Regions from separate parts of the Turicibacter bilis genome, predicted to be linked through region 1. Evidence: riboswitches for the same ligand, from Rfam matches in the RefSeq annotation. Region 1 holds a riboswitch; each other region holds the start of a gene.
What was found. A riboswitch is a leader RNA that binds a small molecule or an ion and turns the genes downstream of it on or off. The one in region 1 is predicted to bind lysine.
Positions count from the first base shown of each region.

Region 2: another riboswitch for lysine. It lies ahead of J0J69_RS10160 (YfcC family protein); the one in region 1 lies ahead of lysA (diaminopimelate decarboxylase).
Region 3: another riboswitch for lysine. It lies ahead of J0J69_RS03045 (transporter substrate-binding domain-containing protein); the one in region 1 lies ahead of lysA (diaminopimelate decarboxylase).
Region 4: another riboswitch for lysine. It lies ahead of J0J69_RS06040 (Na+/H+ antiporter NhaC family protein); the one in region 1 lies ahead of lysA (diaminopimelate decarboxylase).

Region 1 covers NZ_CP071249.1:2,323,887-2,328,474, forward strand. The annotation lists gene J0J69_RS11205 (ATP/GTP-binding protein) at 1-74, shown strand, start outside; gene J0J69_RS11210 (GNAT family N-acetyltransferase) at 122-628, opposite strand; gene J0J69_RS11215 (L-lactate dehydrogenase) at 775-1,719, shown strand; gene J0J69_RS11220 (hypothetical protein) at 1,837-2,010, opposite strand; lysine riboswitch at 2,330-2,507, shown strand; gene lysA (diaminopimelate decarboxylase) at 2,637-3,932, shown strand; gene J0J69_RS11230 (aspartate kinase) at 3,946-4,588, shown strand, end outside.
Region 2 covers NZ_CP071249.1:2,101,014-2,105,601, forward strand. The annotation lists gene nagA (N-acetylglucosamine-6-phosphate deacetylase) at 1-304, shown strand, start outside; gene J0J69_RS10150 (helix-turn-helix domain-containing protein) at 784-2,031, shown strand; gene J0J69_RS10155 (hypothetical protein) at 2,129-2,335, shown strand; lysine riboswitch at 2,778-2,952, shown strand; gene J0J69_RS10160 (YfcC family protein) at 3,196-4,588, shown strand, end outside.
Region 3 covers NZ_CP071249.1:644,008-648,595, forward strand. The annotation lists gene trxA (thioredoxin) at 1-92, opposite strand, end outside; gene J0J69_RS03035 (amino acid ABC transporter ATP-binding protein) at 297-1,046, opposite strand; gene J0J69_RS03040 (amino acid ABC transporter permease) at 1,058-1,810, opposite strand; gene J0J69_RS03045 (transporter substrate-binding domain-containing protein) at 1,821-2,630, opposite strand; lysine riboswitch at 2,710-2,876, opposite strand; gene J0J69_RS03050 (endonuclease MutS2) at 3,010-4,588, opposite strand, start outside.
Region 4 covers NZ_CP071249.1:1,232,422-1,237,009, reverse strand. The annotation lists gene J0J69_RS06040 (Na+/H+ antiporter NhaC family protein) at 835-2,421, opposite strand; lysine riboswitch at 2,568-2,740, opposite strand; gene rlmD (23S rRNA (uracil(1939)-C(5))-methyltransferase RlmD) at 2,928-4,322, shown strand.

The DNA of each region.
Region 1 (4,588 bases):
AAAAAATCTTAAATATTGTTGGAATTGAAAAAGAAATTGTTAAACCGCAACCAGTAGAAGAATTAGCTGAATAATAAATAAAATAAAGCCTATATCAATTTTCGATATAGGCTTTATTTCATTATAAACATTTTTCAAAAGCTACACGTTTACTGCCATCAGCTAGATAAATGACACCGCAATAATCAAATCCATTTTTTATAAGAGAGCGTTGCATCGCTTGGTTATCCTCATGTGTATCGACTTTAATGCTACCAACACTTTTTTTATTACACATTAATTCAGTTTGTTTAATCATTTCAGATGAGAGCCCGATTCCTTTTAACTCATGATCAACTGCAATCCGATGGATGACGGCATAGTTATCATTACTTTTCCAATCCCCTTCAAAAATTTTATTATAAGTAGCTTCTCCTTCAAAAGAAATAGCGATGGTTCCAACAATCTCATTATTTTTTATTAAGACAAAACTATGTCCATTTTTAATATCATTTTCAATGACTTTAGCATTTGGATAACCATTTTGCCATTGATTGATTCCCTTTTCTTTGAAATATTGTTGAGCTTGTTTAATAATCTCCATGACACGTTCAATATCTTCTAGTTTAGTATATCTTAATGCTAACATCTTTATTCTCCTTTCAAAAGTGGATAATTATTAATCATTATATCACCAAGTTCTATAACATAACTCTAATGTTTTCGACGAATTTCGCGATTAGAAATGACTAATTCGTACATACTAATGAAGTAAAACTAAAGGAGGTAGTCGCTATGCAGACTGGAACTAGACGTGTTGTATTAGTTGGTACAGGATTTGTTGGAATGAGCTTTGCGTATTCAATGGTAAACCAAGGTGGAGCTGAGGAGTTAGTTCTAATTGACGTTAATCATGAAAAAGCTGTTGGTGAAGCCATGGACTTAAATCACGGGATTCCATTTGGCCCAGAAAAAATTGAAATCTGGGCTGGAGATTACTCAGACTGTAAAACAGCCGATATCGTTGTTGTGACAGCTGGTGTTAATCAACAACCCGGAGAAACACGCTTAGCCTTAGTTGAACGAAATGCGAAAATCATGCGTGATGTTATTAAAAATGTTATGCAATCAGGATTTAATGGAATTCTGTTAATTGCAAGTAACCCTGTTGATGTCTTAACTTATATTGCTTGGCAAGAATCAGGTTTACCAAAACATCGTGTCATTGGGACCGGAACAACACTTGATACCGCTCGTTTAAGATACCAAATGGGTAAATATTTAGACGTCGATCCTCGTAACGTTCACGGTTATATTGTCGGTGAGCATGGTGATACTGAAACGCCATTATGGTCACATACAAGCGTCGGTGTCAAACCAATCTTCGATATTATTAAAGATCATCCAGAATACAAAAGAGAAGATTTAGAAGAAATCTATGTCAACGTCCGTGATGCTGCTTATCATATTATTGAACGTAAACGTGCCACTTATTACGGAATTGGGATGTGTATCACGCGTATTGTTAAAGCCATCCTAAATGACGAAAACTCAGTCTTACCAGTGTCAGCTTATTTAGATGGTGAATATGGTCTTCATGATATCTTTACCGGTGTGCCTGCGATTGTCAATCGTAACGGAATTCGCGAAGTCTTTAACTTAAATATTAGTTCAGAAGAACTCGAACAATTAACTAAATCCGTCTCAATTTTAAAAGAAACATTAGATACCGTGCGTTAATTGAATAAAAGAAACCTCAATCTAGTATTGAGGTTTTTTTATGTATCGCACTTCATATTACAATCTGTCATAACAAAAAAAACCACTTACCGTTTCAAGGGCGGCAAGTGGTTTTTATTATTTCCCTACACATTCACGACAACGATTATAATCATCCTGCATTGGGAAACGTGAATCGACACGCCCACCTGGTCCAACTTCTAGATTACAATTCGCACAATAAGGGATTTCATCGTAAGTTCCATCTTCATAAAGCATAGATAAAGGTTGCATCACAAACTCTTCAAACATCTTGTCACCTCATTTCTTTATAGATAAAAATGACTATATCATTTATATCATATCTTAATCAACGACAAAATAAAATCCCTAATAACCTTAATCAAAAGAACCTAGGGTTTAATATAATATGAGATAGGCTGATTGGGTTAGTAATAAATAATTAATTAAAACTGAAATGTACCGTATAAATTTATTAGGTATTGAATATAGTTTTAATTGTAGAGTTAGTGAAATATTAGGTTAAATGATTTGAATATACTAAGTTTGTTTGAATTTATTTACAAATAATGGAAAATATTTTAAAATGATTAATAACTTAATAAAAAATAATTAAGGTAGAGGCTGCGGTTCTTAAGAGTATTCATAATGAGGTAAGCGCAATGAAGTATGAAGAAAGGAATAACCGCCGAAGGCTATAACTGAAGCTTTAAGGTTATAGACCTGGGGGTGTATAGAAGATATGCATCACTGTCACAAATGCAAATTTGTGTTGAGCTACATTTAAGAAATAGAGACTATCCTGTTATCATCTATTTTAGGATAGTATTTTTCGAAGCTCCCTTAGTATGATTCAAATGAGGGAGCTTTTATTTGTAAATGTGAGCCTCTTTATGACGAAAAGGAAGGACGACAAAATGAAATTACAAGGAACGATGTCAGTAAAAAATGATGAACTTTATATCGGAGGAATTAGTTGTTTAGAACTTGCTAAGACGTATAAAACCCCTTTATATGTCTTTGATGAACAACTTGCTCGAGAGAATTGCCGCGAATATGTGAAACATTTCAAAGTGAAAGAACATCGAAATCGAGTCGCTTATGCTGGGAAGGCCTTTTTACCCCTTCATATGTGTCAACTCATTAAAGAAGAAGGATTATATTTAGATGTGGTATCTGGTGGGGAATTATACACGGCGCATAAAGCTCAGTTCCCAATGGAAAATGTACTGTTTCACGGAAATAATAAGACCATTGATGAAATTAAAATGGGTCTTGAGTTAGGAGTAGGTCGATTTGTTGTTGATAACTATTATGAACTTGATTTGCTAGAACAGTTCTGTAAAGAAAGAGGCACATCGCAAGCGATTTATTTGAGAATTACACCTGGTATAGAAGCACATACACATGATTATATAAAAACGGGACAAATTGATTCGAAATTTGGATTTACTTTGACTAATGGGGATTTATATGAGTGTTTAGCCAGTTTTCATCGATATGAGCATCTACAACTGGTTGGATTACATGCACATATTGGATCACAAATTTTTGATGTAGAACCTTTTTTAGATGAAGTAGATATTATGATGAGTTTAGTTAAGGAGATTAAGGAAACATACGGCATTCAAATTAGAGAAGTTGATTTAGGAGGAGGAGTTGGCGTTTATTATACGAAAAATGATCAACCAAAAACCATTCAACAATTTTGTGAAGCTATGATTGAAAAAGTAGAAAAATCTTGTCAGAAATTAGGGATTAACGTACCGACGTTAATCGTTGAACCAGGACGTTCCATTGTCGCAAATGCTGGAAGTACGCTATATACAGTTGGATCGATGAAAGATATTAAAGATGTTCGAACCTATGTCAGTGTAGATGGTGGAATGACTGATAATATCAGACCTTCGTTATATCAAGCACGTTATGAGTGTGCGATTGTGAATAAAATGAGAACAGGGGATCAAAAGCAAGTAACGATCGCAGGAAAATGTTGTGAAAGTGGTGATATTCTTATCACAGATGTTGATATTAAGGGTATTGAAACAGGTGATATCTTGATTATTGCCTCAACCGGTGCGTATGGATATTCGATGTCATCAAATTATAACAAGATTCCGAAGGCTGCGGTTGTTTCGGTTCAAAATGGAAAAAGTCGAGTGATTTGTAAACGACAAACGTTAGAGGAATTACTAGCTTTAGAAGTTTTATAGGGGGAATGAGAATATGGGGATTTTGGTTCATAAGTATGGTGGGACATCAGTTGGAACAACTGAGAAGATTAAACGGATTGCAAAACGAGTCATTGCGGAAAAGGAAAAGGGAAATGATATGGTGGTTGTCGTATCGGCGATGGGGAAAACGACGGATCATTTAGTGGAGATGTCAAAAGAGATTGCGATAAATCCCAATAAACGAGAAATGGATTTGATTTTATCCACTGGAGAACAAGTGTCCATTGCGTTGTTGTCGATGGCCTTTCAGGAATTTGGATATGACGCTATTGCTCTAACTGGGTTTCAAGCTGGAATTAAAACATATGGACCGCATACTAAAAATAAAATTTTGGATATTGATGATGAGAAAATTAAGAATTATTTAAAAGAAGGGAAAGTTGTAGTTGTTGCTGGGTTTCAAGGGGTGAATGAAAATGGCGATATTACAACACTTGGTCGAGGAGGGTCAGATACAACAGCAGTTGCTATAGCAGCGAAACTTGGTTGTCCATGTCATATTTATACAGATGTTGATGGCATTTATTCCGTCGATCCACGACTGTATAAAGAGGCGAAAAAACTTGATGTTATTAGTTATGAAGAGATGATGGAGATGGCAAGCCTTGGTGCAGGTGTGATGGAACCACGTGCTA
Region 2 (4,588 bases), 220 kb from region 1:
ATATGATCTTGGTGGACAGCCGGTAGTTGTTAAAGATGGAGCTGCCCGATTAGAAAGTGGAAACTTAGCGGGAAGTGTCTTAACATTAAACAAAGCCATCTATAACTTCTTGCAAAATACAAATGCTACTGTTGCCGAAGTTATTCACATGGCTTCATTAAATCCAGCGACATCCATTGGAGTTTCCAATCGTAAAGGAAGTTTAGAAATCGGAAAAGATGCAGATATTGCAATCTTTGACGAGGAAATGAATTGTTATTTATCCATCGTTGAAGGTCGCGAGGTTTATAACCAACTTGATTAAGATATAAGCTCCCATAAGTTTTTTACATCGTAAAAACTTTTAAAGCCCTAGCAATTGAGGAATAGATTTCTTTCAGAAATTGCTAGGTGACCCAAGCCCTGCCAGTGGAGGATACATTTCCGTTGGAAATGGCAGGTGACCCAAGCCCTAGCAGCTGAGGATACATTTTCTTCGAAGATGTCAGGCTGGCTCCAGACTATAGTCTGTCCTGGACGGCATAAATATTAAACATTTAGATTGCTATACAAAATATTTCTGTATGTATATAGTAAATGAAAATATGTCAGCTGATATCAATTCATAGTACAATTATTCAAGAATATAACAGCTTTGTTAGACAGATGGATTTAAAATTTATTGAATACTCGAAAAGTATTAACATTTAAATGAGTGGTAAAATAAATATAAAAAAGTTATAATTATCCATTGGATTAGTTTTTAATCTAATAAGAGTATCATTATAGTTTAGGTGTGATAAAATGTTTTTAACAATAGGAGAAAAGATTCGTCAGGCAAGAGATAAGTACGGGTTGAAGCAAATTGCATTTGAATCTTATGGATTCTCACGTAATTATATTAGTATGATTGAGACAGAGAAGCGCTCCTTAAATGAAAATATGCTAAGAAATGTTTATGATGCAATTTGTGAATTAAGTAATTGTCACTATCAGCAAGACTATTCCTATACTGAGTTTATAAAATCACCTGTTGAACAAGCAAGAGAATGGCTAGAGCAGCATTGTAATCTTCAAGATGCCTTAAATCAATATGAAACTTTTAATAAGATTGCATCAGATTTTGAGTTAATTGAATATAAAATTAAAATAGAAACATTACTTGGATTACACTATGTTAAAAATGATGAGTTATTAGTAGCCAATGCTCATTTATTAAAGGCAATTGGATACTGTATCCAGGTTGCTAAAAATCCTGCTTCTTTATATGAGGTAGTAGGAACTAATTATATTACATTAGGGCAATATCAAGAAGCTATTTCTATCTTACAACTGTCTATTAATTGTCAGGAGGGGGATAGGGGGCAAAATATTAATCGCATTCGATATTATATTTCTCTTTGTTATTTAAATGAAGGCAAGTATGAAAAAAGTTTAGAGTGGATTACTCCGGTATTAGAACAAAGTGAATATCTACAGCCTAAAGCGGCAGCTTATTTAATTAAATCGACTATTTTAAAAAGACAAGGTCGAGATGAGTTAGGAAGAGAGTTATTACTCGAATTGATTAATAATCCTTTTTATGAAGATTATTTGGGTTATGCTTATCATAATTTAGGCTGTAGCTTTAAAGACTCAGGACTATATCAACAAGCACTTGATTGTTTGAAGATAGCACTCCCTCTCCGTGAAACAGTTAAGCAACGCTCGATTACCAAATGTTTGATGGGCGAAGTTTATTTTAGAATAGGCAATTATGAAAAAGCTCATAGTTTATTAGTCGAGGTTAAAGATATTATTTTTCATAAAGGTTCTCTTGAACAACAAGAGGCGACTTTAGAGTGGGGATTAGATTTATATTTGGAAACTCAAGACTTTGAGTCCATGTTGATTTTGTTAGAGGATATTCAAAAATTAGTTGATAAAGAGATATTAGATGAGTTTATTTATACGAAATTTCAAAATCGATTATATAAAAGGATTATGAATGATGTTCTTGGTCAACAGAAAGATTTAAATGAATACCGTATTTTACTTGATGCTATTACGTAAAAGGTCACAGATTTTTCAATAAATCTGTGACCTCTTTTTTCTTTATTCCACAATAAATAACTACTTATAATAGTTATGGAAACAGGAGGACGTAGTAGTGAATAAATTTAACGATTATCAAATGCATCGGATGATTTATTTATTACGATTATCATTTTGTATCGATCAAAAGAATAAGTACATTCCGGATACGAAAGTAAATGATACTCCGAATAACTCAACTAATAATAAAATTAGTTTAGAAGATTATCCAATTGACTTAGTCAATTTAGATGAAATCTTGGAAGAATCACATCATATTTGAAATGTCTTACAAATAAAATCGATATAAAATAAGTTTCTATATCTATCATTAATTAGGGAGAGTGTTATGCACTCTAATTAAGGTTAGTGTCGTTCATCATTACAAGGGTACGTAGAAAGCTGTTGTTAGGGGTAGCAACAGCTTTTTATGTTTCATTAAAAATATTCAAAAAAATAAAGCCTTAAATCATCATGAATACACATTAATATTTAAAAAATAAACGAAATAGTCTTCTTTTAAACTATATGATTATAAAATAGAGAATGATAAAACAAGCATCAAACAACAAAATGCTAATTTCGACATTATATGGTATTTATAACTAATTTATATAAAATTTTAATGTTTTAATAATAAAAAATAAGTGTTTCTTATACTATTTAATAAAAAAATGTTGTTTTTGAGTATAAAATAAGATAAGATGACATTGTAAATTAAATAGGTTTTAGATAGAGGTGCGGTAATTAAGAGTACTATCGAAGAGTGAAGATGTTGACGCGATAGGAAAGGGATTCTCGCCGAAGCCTATAACTGATACTTTAAGGTTATAGAGCTGGTGTTAAGTAGAAGATATTTAACATTGTCACAATTTATTATTGTGGAGGGCTATCATTCCGGATTTAAATCATCCTAACTTAGTACGGTTATATGATAAAAGTCTTGAGAATGGCCTCAGGACTTTTTGAATGTTTTGATTAGAGTCGTCCCAATAATCGTGGAGAGCTATCATTTGAGAATCGGAAATAAGGATGATCTATTGTTCTTTTCTGAAGGTCTTGAGTGAATGGCTCAAGGCTTTTTTTATTTGCCTCTTTCAACTAAACACTATTTAAAATTTAAAATAAGAGGGAGAAAAAAATATGCTTAGTTTAAGAAAACCAAGAGTTGATGGTAAAGAGGAGACAAAAGAATTTAAAGTCCCTCATACTTTAGTCATTGTTACATTTATTTTAGTTATCGTAGCATTAGCAACATGGATTTTACCTGCAGGAACATATGAGCGTATCGTCAATGATGCAGGGAAAACAGTCGTTGTTGATGGTTCATTCGCTTATGTTGATCAAACCCCACAAGGATTATTTAGTGTATTACAAGCCCCAATTCATGGAATTGTAGGAGCGGCAGAAATTATTGCTTTCTTATTTGTAGTTAGCGGATCAATTGCAATTATTACAAAAACACGTGCTATTGATGCTGGAATTACAAATGCCGTTAAATCATTTAAAGGAAAAGAAATGTTAATGATTCCGGTTATTATGGGATTATTCTCATTAGGTGGGGCCATCTTCGGAATGACGGAAGAAGCTATTCCATTTATTGCGATGCTTATTCCTTTATGTTTAGCCTTAGGATACGATAGTATTATGGCGATGGCAATTTCTTATATGGGATGTATTGTTGGATTCGCAACAGCCATGTTAAATCCATTCTCGGTAGGAATTGCTCAAAGTATCGCACAGGTGCCAGCAGGAACAGGGGTTGGATTCCGAACGATCATCTGGGCGGTTACAACAGTAGCTTCAATTTTATATTTAATGTGGTATGGACGCCGTATTAAACGTAATCCACAATTAAGTCCAGTTTACGAAATTGATCAGGTACGTCGTCAGGAGTTAGAAGACGCAGAATCTGAACATTTACCATTCACATTCAAACATAAAGTTATTTTAGCATCTATCTTAGTATGTTTAGCTGCTATCGTTATAGGTGTTTTACAATTTGGATTTGGAATTCCAGAAATTGCGGCTATCTTCTTTGCAACGGGAATTATCTGTGGATTCATTGGGCGTTTAAGTTTAGATGATATGGCCAATTCATTCATTCACGGAGCAAAAGATATGATTAGTGCAGCAGTAGTGGTTGGATTTGCACGTGCAATTGTTATCATTGCTCAAGACGGACAAATTATTGATACGATTCTTTATAACTTATCAAACTTCATTGGACAATTGCCATCGTTAGTTGCTGGATATGTGATGTTCTTTGTTCAAATGTTTATCAATTTCTTTATCTCATCGGGATCAGGACAAGCTGCTTTAACGATGCCAATCATGGCACCGCTTGGTGAGTTAGTTGGTATTACACCACAAACTTCAATTTTAATTTTCCAATTTGGTGATGGATTCTCAAATGCTATCTTCCCAACAAGTGCTGTTTTAATGGCTTGTTTAGGTGTAGCGGGAATTCCATGGGCAAAATGGATTAAATGGGTTTGGCCAGTTCAATTAATTTTTGGTGGATTAGCAATTATCT
Region 3 (4,588 bases), 1.1 Mb from region 1:
GGTCCACACCAATCAGCATAGAAGTCAACTAATACTAATCCACTTGCGATTTCTTGAGCAAATGATTCTTCTGTTGCATGAATGACTGACATGTTCATTCCTCCTTTTATACCCTTTTTCTATACTTTAGTATAGCACATTTCCATGAAATTACAAATAATTTGCACTTTCCCCCATATTATCTCACATTTATCAGAATGTATCCACAAGAGCATGAACTAAAATTTTCAAAAACATGAATTTTATAGATCGTTTCATCATAACTGTCATTAAAAAATATGAACTGAATAACTCTCCTAAAGGCTCTTAGATAAATAACGATGTAAGAATTCTTTTGTACGCTCTTGCGTTGGATTTATGAAGATTTGCTCAGGTGTGCCTTCTTCAGCAATAACCCCTTTATCCATAAAGACCACACGATCACTAACCTCTTTTGCAAACCCCATTTCATGTGTTACCACAATCATCGTTAATCCTTCATCCGCTAACTGTTTCATGACATCTAAGATACCACCAACCATCTCTGGATCGAGTGCACTAGTTGGTTCATCAAACAATAACACTTCTGGATCCATACAAAGGGCTCGCGCAATGGCAACACGTTGCTTTTGTCCTCCTGATAGTTGTGTACTACTACAGTTTGCAAATTGCTCCATTCCCACTTTTTTTAAATAAAACATCGCTTTTTCTTTCGCTTCTTCTTTACTTCGTTTTAAAATTTTAGTTTGACCAATCATACAATTTTCCAAAACCGTCTTGTTTTGAAATAAATTAAAGCTTTGAAATACCATTCCCACTTTTGTTCGATGATGATTAATATTAATATTTCCCTTTAAAATATCTTTTCCATGATATAAAATTTCTCCACTATCTGGATTCTCTAATAAATTAATACAACGTAAAAGGGTTGATTTCCCGCTTCCACTTGATCCAATAATTGTAATAACTTCTCCTTTTTTTACATGAAACTCAATGTTATTTAAAACTTCTAAATTCCCAAAATGTTTTTTCAAACGATGGATTTCAATAATATGATTCGCTTCCACTATGATCCTCCTTAGTCAAGCGTATTAGGTACAGTTTGTGACGCTGGAAAAGATGTTTTAGGCAGATTCATTCTTTTCTCAATAAATCGCAAAATTTGCGCCGTAATCGTTGTCAACACTAAATAAATCAAACAAGTAATAAAAAATGTTTCTGAATATAACATCGCACTACCAGCTACTGATCGTGATTGAAAGAAAACTTCAATCACCCCAATGACATTTAGCATCGAACTATCTTTGATATTAACGATAAATTCATTTCCGATAGATGGGAATGAATTTTTGATGGCCTGTGGTAAAATAATGTATCTCATGGTTTGCGAGCTCGTCATTCCAATACTACGTGCAGCTTCAATTTGCCCCTTATCAATGGATTGAATCCCAGAACGAATAATCTCCGCCATATAAGCACCCGTATTCACAGAAATAATTACAATCCCTGCTGTCATCGCATCCCACCCAAGGACAGGTCTTAAGGCATAATATAAAAACATTGCTTGCACCATCATCGGCGTTCCTCTAAAGAACCACACATACAACCCCACAATCCAATGTAATACTTTTTTTATAGCCTTAACTCCCATCGAATCACGAGGTTCGATGGCAATGGCACGAATCCCTCCTAAAACAAGACCAATAACTAATCCAAATATTGTTCCCAATAAGGCTAATAATAATGTAATTTTAATCCCATACCAAAATAAATTAAAATTATTTGTAAATAAATCAAAAGCTTTCTCAAAAAAATCAACTTGAAACATCATAAACACCCTCTTACTCTCCTGTTGGCGCTGTTTCGCGTGCAGCATTCATCCATTCCTGACGTGTCGCTTCAGAAATTTGATCTAAAGCAGCTTGTACGTTATTAAAGAAATCTGATCCGCGGCTTCCTTCTTTTAACCCAATTGATACAGATGTATCTACATCAAATCCTTCCCCATCAGCAAAATGAATAATTGTTAAACTTGGATTCGCTTGGACAACTCCTTCGGCAACTGGTAATTCAGCTGTGATTCCATCAGACTCTCCTGCTAATAATGTTTGAACTAATTCAGGATAGCTTGAACGTGGCGTTAAATGATTAACATCTTTGATTTGATCAATGATTTCATCATAATTTGTATTCATTTGTCCGATGACATTAGCTCCACTAAAGTCATTAATTGAAGTGGCATCCACATAGTTTCCATCTTTTTTAACTATCATGACCATTTCAGATTCAAAGTATGGTGTTGTAAAGTCAATTCCTTGTTCACGCTCTTCATTCGCTGTCATCCCTGCAATAATGGCATGAATTTCCCCTGATTGAAGTGCTGGCTGTAATCCATCCCAATCTAATTTTTTAACGACTAATTCTTTCCCCAGCGTATCTGCAATTTGTGAGGCCACTCGTATATCATAACCATCACATAATCCCGCTCCACCAATTGAAACAGCTGTTTCCGTTTCCTTATCTGTTTGCCAGTTAAATGGAGCATAATTACACTCCATTCCTACAATAAATTGATCCTCTGAATTTGTTCCGTTTGCTCCACACCCAACTAACAACGAACCTAATGCTAAAACTCCAATAAATTTTTTCATATCAATTTTTCTCCCCTTTTGATTTTCTTCAACAAAAAAAGTCGTGCTATTAAACACGACTTACCTTTTTAAAGTCCGCTTGATTAATAGCTCCTCTTCATTTCTGAAGGAGTGTTACAGGTATTCCCTGCAACCCCAAGCTAGGCATCTGCCAATGCTAGCTTTCGGCGATGATTACCTTTCTTATCTTTCACTGTCTGCCGACTCCAAATAATACTCTGATGCACCGCTACCTCTATACGATTTTTCTTGTCTAAACTTAATGTACCATTTTTTAACATGAACCTCAAGTATTTATAGGAAATTTTTGGATTATTTTATAAAGTAACTTAATACTCTGGTACGAAAAAAGACATAGGGTACCCTATGTCTTTAATTATTATTTTAACTCAACCACAGTTGCTCCTGTACCACCTTCACCAGCACCACCGAATCTAAATGAAGCAACATGTTTGTTTTTCTTTAAATATTTATGAACCCCTTGGCGAAGAGCTCCCGTTCCATGACCATGAATGATTGTCACGGTTTGATATCCTGCTAACAGGACTTCATCCATATATTTATCTAAACGTAACATCGCATCCTCATAGCGTTCCCCACGTAAGTCTAGTTGAATCCCAACGTTTGTGTTACGTTTATGAATCATTTTACCTTTGCCTGAATCTTTTTTCTTCACTGATTGACGTAAATATTCTAAATCTTCTTCTTTAATGTTTACTTTCATCATTCCAAGTTGAACCATCCAGTCACCATTTTTTGTTTTCTCAATGAGTTCTCCTTGACGATTTAATGAAAGTACCATGACTTCATCTCCTGCTTTTAGTGGGGCCTTATTACGTGCTTTACGTTTAAACTGCTCTGCTTGTTTGGCTTCTGATTTTTTAAGCGACGTTAGTTTTTCTGTTAGTTCATGATCTTTAATACTTAAGTCAGCCATTTTCTTTGCTTGACGTAAATCCGCTACAATTTGTTCTGCTTCTTCTTTTGCCTGACGAATATTTTCAAAAGCTTCTTTTTTAATGTCTTCTAAGACACGCTCTCGTTCAGCTTCAAACTTTGCAATCTTACGTTCATAATCAAGACGCATCGCTTCTACTTCTTGATTTTGTTTTTGTAATAATTGAATTTCATGATCTAACTCTAAACCACGATCTTCTAATTTCGTAATTAAATCAGTCATTTCCGTACGTTCTGTTTCAACATACGCACGAGCTGTTGTTAAAATCGCTTCTTTTAACCCTAAACGTTTTGAAATTTCAAACGCGTTTGAACGACCTGGTACCCCAACTAATAAACGATAGGTTGGCGATAATGTTTCAATATTAAACTCCACTGACGCATTAATGACATCATCATTTTCATAGGCATATGCTTTCAACTCCGGATAATGGGAAGTGGCAATGGTTCTTGCACCACGAACCTTCACGTAATCTAAAATAGAAATGGCTAAAGAAGCTCCTTCTTTTGGATCGGTCCCTGCCCCTAACTCATCAAATAAAATTAAGCTATTCACCGTTAAACGTTCCATGATTCGAACAATATTTGTCATATGTGATGAGAAAGTTGATAAACTTTGTTCAATGCTTTGCTCATCACCAATATCAGCAAATACATGATCAAAGATTGCTAATTGTGATGTTTCATGAGCCGGAATTAAAAGTCCAGCTTGTGCCATTAAAGTTAATAAACCAACCGTTTTTAAAGTAACAGTTTTTCCTCCTGTATTTGGACCTGTAATGACAATCGTTGTATATTCATCTCCTAATTCAATATCATTAGGAACAACGACTTTTTGATCAATGAGTGGATGGCGTGCCGCAACTAAACGGATGATTCCTTTTGTATTCATTTTTGGACGTGTTCCATTAATCAAACGTGCATATTTTCCTTTGGCAAACATGAAGTCGATTTCACCTAACACCTCTACGTTGACAGCCAACGCGTCAACGAATTTTTTC
Region 4 (4,588 bases), 1.1 Mb from region 1:
CTTATCATCCCATGATAGACTCCCTCGTTAAATTGCCTCATTTTATTTATTATTATCATAATTTCTAGGAAAAATGAATTTTGAATCAACCTTTTACTTTGTGGCTAGTGCTTATTAAGACTTCTACTAGTAATAATATAAAAAAATATGAGAGGAAAATCTCTTTTCTAAGTTAAATGGTTTTGGGAGAAGTAAGTATTCATTTAGTGGGAAGAAATTAGGTATAACCATTAAAGGTGAACTGTATAAAATGACTTTAATAGGATGATAATCATCCCACAGTTATTATCGAAGTCCCCATAAAAATGGCCTGGATTTTAGAAGATAATTTATTAATATTTAAAATAGAGTCTTCACCAAAAATGGTGCTTGACTTGGTTCAACTAAGAAATTAACTCTAATGGTTCATCATTAGTAATGATAAAATACTGAAATTCTAAATCTGTGATTCAGCTATTTGTATCAACTTTTTTGTCAAGAACCAATTCTGGTGTTGAGCCTTAAAATAATGAAAAAATTTTCGCATTTTTGTTTAGGATTTTGAATGGGTGCCTATAATGAGGGTGTGTAGAGATAACCTCCCAAGTTAATAGTCTTTCATGGTGGGACTATACTTTGAGTTTGTACTTGAAGTTCTCTATTTACCAATACAGAAGTCTTATGTATTTATCATCTTGATGCTAAATACATATAATGTAGACTTTCTTCTCCAATTCTCTCAACCTCTCTTTAATATAGAAAAAAGGAACTAAGATGCAGTTTCCCCTCTGCACTTAGTTCCTTTTGTTATCTATAATTATTTTTTCCACCTTTGATTTTGTTTTGGAAGCGACCTTATTCTTGGATAGCTTCCGATTTGTTTTGTGATTTTGCATAAAAGATTGTAGCGATGAAGCCAATGATGATGATGAGATAGGCAATCATTAAACTTTCAGTCATTCCAAATGCGATGTATGCGAGTGAAGCGATACAAGCTGATAAAAGGGCGTATGGTAACTGAGAGTTAAAGTGAGCACCTAAATCACAACCTGATCCTGTTGCTGATAAAAGGGTTGTATCTGAAATAGGTGAGGCATGATCTCCAAAGATAGCACCTGATAAAACAGCAGCCATCACTGGAATCATTAAATTCATATCAATCGCCGCTGCGACTGAACCAGCAATTGGAAGTAAGATTCCAAATGATCCCCATGACGTTCCTGTTGCGAAAGCCATGAAGCTTGCGACAATGAACATTACAACTGGGATGAAGTTTGGATTAATGTTCGCTGATGTAATGACAGAGGCTAAGTAGCCACCCGCATCTAACGCACTAACTAACTCACAAATTGCCCATGCTAATAATAAAACGATAATGGCTCCAACCATTGACTTCATTCCTGAGAAGAAGGCTTTGACATATTGGTTCTGCGTGACTTCACCACTTATAACATGACGATATGCCATTGCCATTGAGACGATTAATCCCGCTGCTCCACCAAAGCGAAGCGCTGTTGATAGGTTGATGTTATCTAAGATTGCAAAGAATAAGTTGAAGTCTGATGCGCTATTCATTGCGCCTACATAGCCAGTATATACCATCGTTAACATAGTCACGACGATTAAGGTCAAGATCGGGACGATTAAATCCCATACTGTTCCTTTTGATGACTCTACGTCGCCTCCGTGAGCGTTTGCCACTTCAGCACTCGTAAGAGAACTATCATTCCCATTGACCGTATCCGTCTCGTATTTTTTCATGAGTCCAAGATTTAAATTGTATTTAATGACAATGAAGACCATGATAACTGAGACAATCACATAGAAATGATAAGGAATCGTCATTAAGAAAGCAGAGAACGTATTGTACGTCGCACCTGTACTTGCAAAAATAACTGCCATCGATCCCATCACTCCAGTCGCCCAACTTGAAATCGGTGAGATCACACAGATTGGTGCTGACGTTGAATCGACAATGTAAGCTAGTCGTGCTCGTGAAATTTTTTGTTGCTGAGCTAACGGTTTTGAGACATTTCCGACAACTAGGGCATTAAAGTAGTCATCGACAAAAATTAAAATTCCTAAAATGGCAGACGTATATTGAACGCCTTCGCGCGTTTTGACGCGTTTGATAATCGCTTTTGTAAACGCAGACGCTCCGCCTGATAAGACGATGTAAGCTGTAATGGCGCCAAGTGCAAGTAAGAAGAAAACAATCGACAGGTTCCAATCATTTAAAAAGCCGATTAATCCATCTTTTTCAAAAATAAGTCCACTAAACGTTGATCCAAGCGTTTCAACCGTTTGAATGAGATTGAAATTGGCTAAAATAAAGGCAGCCGAGATGGCACCAATCCCGAGTGATAATACGACACGGCGCGTAAAAATAACAAGGGCAATCGTAAGTAGTGCCGGAATTAACGCATAAATGGTTCCAATCATATAAATCCTCTCCTCAATTGTTAGTGCAATTGAATAAGAAGCTGTTCTTTTGATAAAGAAAAAAGAGCCATGCAGAGTTAAACTCATACATGGCTCTAAAAAGTCTAAGGTTGTTAGACGATAGATGACAAGTATTATTTAACTCTCCGATCATTAGTCCTCCACTACAATTGTAGTGACAGTGTTAAATTTATTCAACATAACACCAGCACAAGTTTGGTTGACACAAACAAGACTTCGGCGTGGACACCTTTTAGAATTTGTCATCGACGTCACTCTCGAAATTCCTACTCATTGGACACGCACCTCTAACTCATCAAAGAGAACAAGAGACATATTCAATTAAGCCTATTTTAGCATCTTTTATAAAAAAGTCAAGCATTGGGTTCTAAAATAATCAAATCAATGTGTGAAAGTTATCATGAAATATAGGGATTTCGATGTAAAATGACAGGGAATGTGGTAAGATAAAGGATAGCTTAACAAAGCATTGGAGGTTTTAATAGATGAATATGTCACCTTTAAAGGTTGGTCAAGAATTTTTAGTGACGATTAAACGCATCGGAATTAACGGTGAGGGAATCGGATATTATAAAAAACAAGCGGTCTTTATTCCAGGAACGTTAGTGGGTGAAGAAGTGGTTGCGACTTGTACGCGTGTGGCAGGTGGTTACGCGGAAGCGGAACTGGTACGTGTGAAACGTAAATCAAAGCACCGTGTGCAACCCGCATGTGAAGTTTATGGACAATGTGGTGGATGTCAATTACAGCATATGTCTTATCAAGAGCAACTTCGTATTAAACGTGACGCGGTTTCACAAGCGATTGAACGTTATACGAATTTAGATCCTGAAGAATGTGATATCCGTCCAACGATTGGAATGAAAGATCCATATAACTACCGCAATCGCGCTCAAATGCCAGTTGGATATGACGAGGATGGGGTTATGGTTGGATTCTATAGCATGAATTCACGTGAATTAGTCAATGTAACAGATTGTGATGTTCAATATGAAGAAATTAACACAGTTATCAATCATGCGGTTGATTTATTAGATGATTACAAAGTGTTCGCTTACGCACCTAAAACGAAAAAAGGAACGGCACGTTATATCGTTGTTCGTCGTGGGTTTAAAACAGGTGAGGTTCAGGTGACATTCGTATTCGCTAACAATGAGTTCAGAAAAATGAATGCTTTAGCGAAAGACTTAATGAAATATTGCCCAGATGTTAAATCAGTTTATTTAAATATTAACAATGAAGATACGCATGAAATCTTCGGAAAAGAAATGAAGCACATTGCTGGAGAAAAATTCATTTCAGATGAATTAGGACGCTTCAAGTTCAATTTATCTCCACGCGCGTTCTATCAGTTAAACCCAGAACAAACGATTAAATTATACAACCAAGTCAAATATGCAGCTGCTTTAAAAGGAAACGAAAAAGTGGTTGATGCTTATTGTGGTGTTGGAACAATTGGTCAATGGGTCGCAGATAAAGCAAGTGAAGTACGCGGAGTAGATATTACACGTCAAGCCATTGCGGATGCGAAAGAAAATGCAAAATTAAATGGCTTAACAAATACATACTATGCTGTTGGTAAAGCAGAACAAATCGTACCGAAGTGGGCGAATGAAGGATTCAAACCAGATGTGGTGATTGTGGATCCTCCTCGTACAGGATTAGGAACTGAGCTAATCGAGATGTTAAAACGTGTGCAACCAAAAACGATTGTGTATGTGTCATGTAATCCATCGACGTTAGCGAAGAATTTAAAAGAATTAACGAAGAAATATCGTGTGGACTATATTCAACCAGTGGATATGTTCCCACAAACATCGCATGTTGAGGCTGTTGTGCGCTTAGTTCGCCAAGACCGCCCATCTAAAAAACAACGCTAATCATTTAGACAGTATCTTTAAGATGCTGTCTTTTTTTATACTAAGATGCACAGGGAGGGTATCAGGTCAAGTGGCTAGCATTGTACATTGGTCGGCAAGAATAGTAGATGGTTTTAAAATAAGAAAATCTATGAGGCGATATTATAAGGGGAGAGCTTCTACCGATGGGCTATTCTTATTAGTAGGTGAGCAAGCTCACCCCTAATCCCATTGATTCGCTCTCCCTGTCATCGCCTCAATTTTATTTTAAAACTTCTTTAGTGAGA